2 regions of the Micromonospora sp. NPDC048999 genome follow, and region 2 is predicted to be linked to the other one. Evidence: predicted binding sites of a transcription regulator. Region 2 holds the regulator's gene; the other holds the start of a gene.
The links. Region 2 encodes HrcA, which represses chaperone genes, less so after heat shock. Its sites were predicted from a motif close to GGTTNGCACNCTCNNNNNGAGNGTGCNAACC; they were not measured.
Positions count from the first base shown of each region.

Region 1 (2,393 bases), on a different contig from region 2:
TCGCCTCGGCGATCAGCTCGCCGATGGTGGCGTCCTGCGCGGAGATCGTCGCGACGTGCGCGATCGACTCCTTGTCGGCGACCTCGACGGCCTTGCCGAGCAGCGCCTCGGAGACCTGCCGGGCCGCCGCGTCGATGCCCCGCTTGAGGCCGGTCGGGTTGGCCCCGGCGGCCACGTTGCGCAGGCCCTCGCGGACCATCGCCTGGGCCAGCACGGTCGCGGTGGTGGTCCCGTCGCCGGCGACGTCGTTGGTCTTGGTCGCCACCTCCTTGACCAGCTGCGCGCCGAGGTTCTCGTACGGGTTGGTGAGCTCGATCTCCTTGGCGATGGTCACGCCGTCGTTGGTGATCGTGGGCGCACCGAACTTCTTGTCCAGGACGACGTTGCGCCCGCGCGGGCCGAGGGTGACCTTGACCGCGTCGGCGAGGGCGTTGACGCCGTGCTCCAGCAGGTGCCGGGCGTCGTCCGAGAAGCTGAGGATCTTCGCCATCAGTATCCCTTCGAAGCGACGTTGCCCCGGCCCGGCGAGCCGGACCGGGGCAACGACACTGATCGGTTGCTTACTTCTCGATGACCGCGAGGACGTCGCGGGCGGAGAGCACCAGGTACTCCTCGCCGGCGTACTTGACCTCGGTGCCGCCGTACTTCGAGTAGAGGACGGTGTCGCCGACCTTCACGTCGATCGGCACACGGTTACCCTTGTCGTCGATCCGGCCCGGGCCGACAGCGAGGACGGTGCCCTCCTGCGGCTTCTCCTTGGCGGTGTCGGGGATCACGATGCCCGACGCCGTGGTGGTCTCAGCCTCGTTCGCCTGGACCACGATCCGGTCCTCGAGCGGCTTGATCGCAACCTTGGTCGCGGTAGTCACGGGCATACCCTCCTGGGGTACTGGTTTCGTTGCCGGTCGGCACGCCGACCGGCGTCAATCTGCCACATGCCACCGGGCGGGGCCGTCGTCGCGGGTGCCGGTCCGCCTGGCGTTCAACCCCCGGACACCCGGCCCGGGAGTTGGCACCCTCAGGGTGAGAGTGCTAATCGCAGGTTATTCCTCGGCTAGCACTCCGTCAAGGAGAGTGCCAACCCGCCGCACGGCGCGTCGCGCGCTGCCCGGACAATGGGCGGGTGGATCTGGACCAGTTCGCCGCGCTGCGTACCCCCGAGGGGGCGGCCGCGCTCGCGGCGGCCGCCGAGGTCGCCGGCGGTGATCCGCTGACCGCGGCGGCCCGGCTCCGCTCGGCGGGGTTCCCGGCCGGGCTGGCCGCCGCCGCGCTCACCCAGGCTGAGCTGCGCCGCCGGGCGGCCGGCAAGTTCGGGCCGGAGGCCGTCGGCATGTTCCTCACCCGCCCCGGGCTGGAGCAGGCCACCCGTCGGGTGGTCGCCGACCGGCGGGCCGCCCGGCTGCGCGCCGCCGGGGTGCGCAGCCTCGCCGACCTGGGCTGCGGCCTGGGCGCGGACGCGCTCGCCGCCGCCCGCGCCGGCATCCGGGTGTACGGGGTGGAGGCCGACCCGGTGACCGCCGCGATGGCCGCCGCGAACGCCGAGGTGGCCGGGCTGGCCGGGCTGTTCACCGTGGAGTGCGGGGACGCGACCGCGTTCGACGTGACCCGGGTGGACGCGGTCTTCTGCGATCCGGCCCGCCGGAAGGCGGGCACCGGCCGGCGGATCTTCGATCCGAACGCCTACTCGCCGCCCTGGGACTTCGTCACCGGGCTGGCCGAGCGGGTGCCCCGGACCGTGGTGAAGGTGGCCCCCGGGCTGGATCATGCGCTGATCCCGGCAGGCGCCGAGGCGGAGTGGGTCAGCGTGGCCGGCGACCTGGTCGAGGCCGCCCTCTGGTGCGGCGCGCTGGCCGACCTCCCCCGCCGCGCCACCCTGTGCAAGGAAGGGCCCCCCGTTAACGCCGCCGGTGGCGCAGGGGCCCCCTGTTATCAGCTCACCGGCAGCGGCGACGCCGAGGCACCCGTCGGAGCCGTCCGCCGCTTCCTGTACGACCCCGACCCGGCGGTGGTCCGCGCGCACCTCGTCGCCGAGTTGGCCGTGGAACTGGGCGCGGCGCTGGCCGATCCGAGCATCGCCTACCTCTACGCCGACGCGCCCGTGGCCACCCCGTTCGCCCGCTGCCTGGAGGTCACCGACGTGCTGCCGTTCTCGCTGAAGCGGCTGCGCGCCCTGCTCCGGGAGCGCCGGGTGGGCCGGGTGGAGATCCTCAAGCGCGGTTCGGCGTTGGAGCCGGAGAAGCTGCGCCGCGACCTGAGGCTGGCCGGCGAGGCGGCGGCCAGCCTGGTGCTGACCCGGGTGGACGGCGCGCCGACCGTGCTGCTCTGCCAGCCGCTGGCCGCCGGCTGACCGTTTCCGGATCGGCTGCGACCCCCCGCGCCGCACGCCAAAGGTT
Region 1 covers NZ_JBEZFI010000002.1:143,684-146,076, reverse strand. The annotation lists gene groL (chaperonin GroEL) at 1-490, opposite strand, end outside; gene groES (co-chaperone GroES) at 561-875, opposite strand; gene AB0C02_RS05110 (methyltransferase domain-containing protein) at 1,124-2,347, shown strand.
Region 1: the regulator HrcA is predicted to act here: its motif matches at 1,008-1,038, upstream of groES (co-chaperone GroES).

Region 2 (2,393 bases):
AGCGGACCGAAGCTGATCAGCGCGCCGGCGGCGCCGCCGAAGTGCGCGATCAGCGCCCAGGTCTTGTCCTCGTTGTTGCCGTAGCCGCCGCCCGGCGGGGGGTAGCCGCCCGGCGGCGGATAGCCACCGGGTGGGGGATAGCCGGGGCCGCTCGGGCCCCCGGACATTGGTGCGGTGGGGGGCTCGTAGCCCGGCGAGGAGCCGTATGGTGCCGACGGCGGGGTGTCGCCCGGCGGCTGGGCGCCGGGCTCTCCCGCTCCGGGGAAGCGAGGTGGTTCAGTCATGGACGTCACGGTAGGTCCCGTTCGCAACGACGCGCCAGAGCGACACCGCTCCGGATGTCCGACTGTTTTGCTCTCGCGGACTGTGCGGTGGGCCGCACCGGAGGTCCGTCGCTGATCATCGCGTCGGTGGGTGCGCCGACGTAGACTGGCACTCGCTACAGTCGAGTGCCAGATGCTCGGTCAGGAGGTGAGGGAGATGGGTCTCGACGACCGCAAGCTCGCAGTGCTCCGCGCGATCGTCGAGGACTACGTCGCCACCCAGGAGCCGGTCGGCAGCAAGGCGCTGGTGGAGCGCCACCAGCTGGGCGTCTCCCCGGCCACCGTGCGCAACGACATGGCCGTCCTGGAGGACGAGGGCTACATCCGGCAGCCGCACACCAGCGCCGGCCGGGTGCCCACCGACCGCGGCTACCGGCTCTTCGTCGACCGGCTCTCCCGGGTCAAGCCGCTGAGCCCGGCCGAGCGTCGGGCCATCGAGCGGTTCCTGGTCGGCGCGGTCGACCTGGACGACGTGGTGCACCGCACGGTCCGGCTGCTGGCCCAGCTCACCCGGCAGGTCGCCGTGGTGCAGTACCCCAGCCTGGCCCGTTCCAAGGTGCGCCACCTGGAGCTGGTGCCGATCTCCACCACCCGGCTGATGGTGGTCATGATCGCCGACACCGGCCGGGTCGAGCAGCGGCTGGTCGAGCTGCCCGGCCCGCTGTCGGCCGACGACGTCACCGACCTGCGTCGGCTGGCCAACGAGAAGCTGGTCGGCAGCCGGCTGTCCGATACCCCACCCCTGGTCCAGGCGCTGGTGGACGAGTCCTCGCCGCACCTGCGCCCGGCCATGGCCACGCTCTCAAGCGTGCTGCTGGAGACGCTGGTCGAGCGGCACGAGGAACGGATCGCGCTGGCCGGCACCGCCAACCTCACCCGAGGTGGCCTGCTGGATTTCCAGGGCTCGCTGCGGCCCATCCTCGAGGCGCTCGAGGAGGAGGTCGTGCTGCTCAAGCTCATCGGTGAGGCCGAGCCGAGCACCACCCGGGTGCTGATCGGCGACGAGAACGAGATCGACAACCTGCGCGCCGCCTCGGTGGTCAGCACCGGGTACGGCCCGGGCAGCGTCATCGTCGGCGGCCTGGGCGTGGTCGGGCCGACCCGGATGGACTACCCCGGCACCATCGCCACGGTGCGAGCCGTGGCACGCTACGTGGGCGAGTTGCTGGCCCAGAACTGACCAGTCAGGGGCGGCGGCCGGCAGGATGCCGGCGACCGGCGCAACGCGAGACGAACATGAGGACACCGAACGCAGTGGCCAGGGACTACTACGGCATTCTCGGCGTCAGCCGGGAGGCCTCCGACGACGAGATCAAGCGCGCCTACCGCAAGCTGGCGCGGCAGTTCCACCCGGATGTCAATCCGGACCCGGAGGCACAGGAGAAGTTCAAGGACATCAACGCCGCGTACGAGGTCCTCTCGGACGATCGGAAACGGCAGATCGTCGACCTGGGCGGCGACCCGCTGGCACCGGGGGGCGGAGGCGCCGGTCCGGGTGGACCGGGCGGTGCCGGCCCGTTCGTCGGGTTCCAGGACATCATGGACGCGTTCTTCGGCGGAGCCGCCGGCGGTTCGCGCGGGCCCCGTCCGCGTACCCGTCCGGGTGCCGACGCGATCCTGCGGCTGGAGCTGGATCTCAACGAGACCGCGTTCGGCGTGGAGGCCCCGCTCACGGTCGACACCGCCGTGCTCTGCACCACCTGCTCCGGCGCCGGGACGGCGGCCGGCACCCACCTCGCGACCTGCGAGGCATGCGGTGGGCGCGGCGAGGTGCAGTCGGTGCAGCGGACCTTCCTCGGCCAGGTGGTCTCCGCCCGGCCGTGCACCGTCTGCCAGGGCTACGGCACCACCATCCCGCACCCCTGCCCGACCTGTGCCGGGGACGGCCGGGTCCGGACCCGCCGCTCGCTGACCGTCAAGATCCCCGCCGGGGTCGAGGACGGCATGCGGATCCGGCTGGCTCAGCAGGGCGAGGTCGGTCCGGGCGGCGGCACGGCCGGCGACCTCTACGTGGAGATCCACGAGCGGCCGCACGACGTTTACTCGCGCAAGGGCGACGATCTGCACTGC
Region 2 covers NZ_JBEZFI010000027.1:51,310-53,702, forward strand. The annotation lists gene AB0C02_RS23655 (DUF4870 domain-containing protein) at 1-284, opposite strand, end outside; gene hrcA (heat-inducible transcriptional repressor HrcA) at 481-1,503, shown strand; gene dnaJ (molecular chaperone DnaJ) at 1,578-2,393, shown strand, end outside.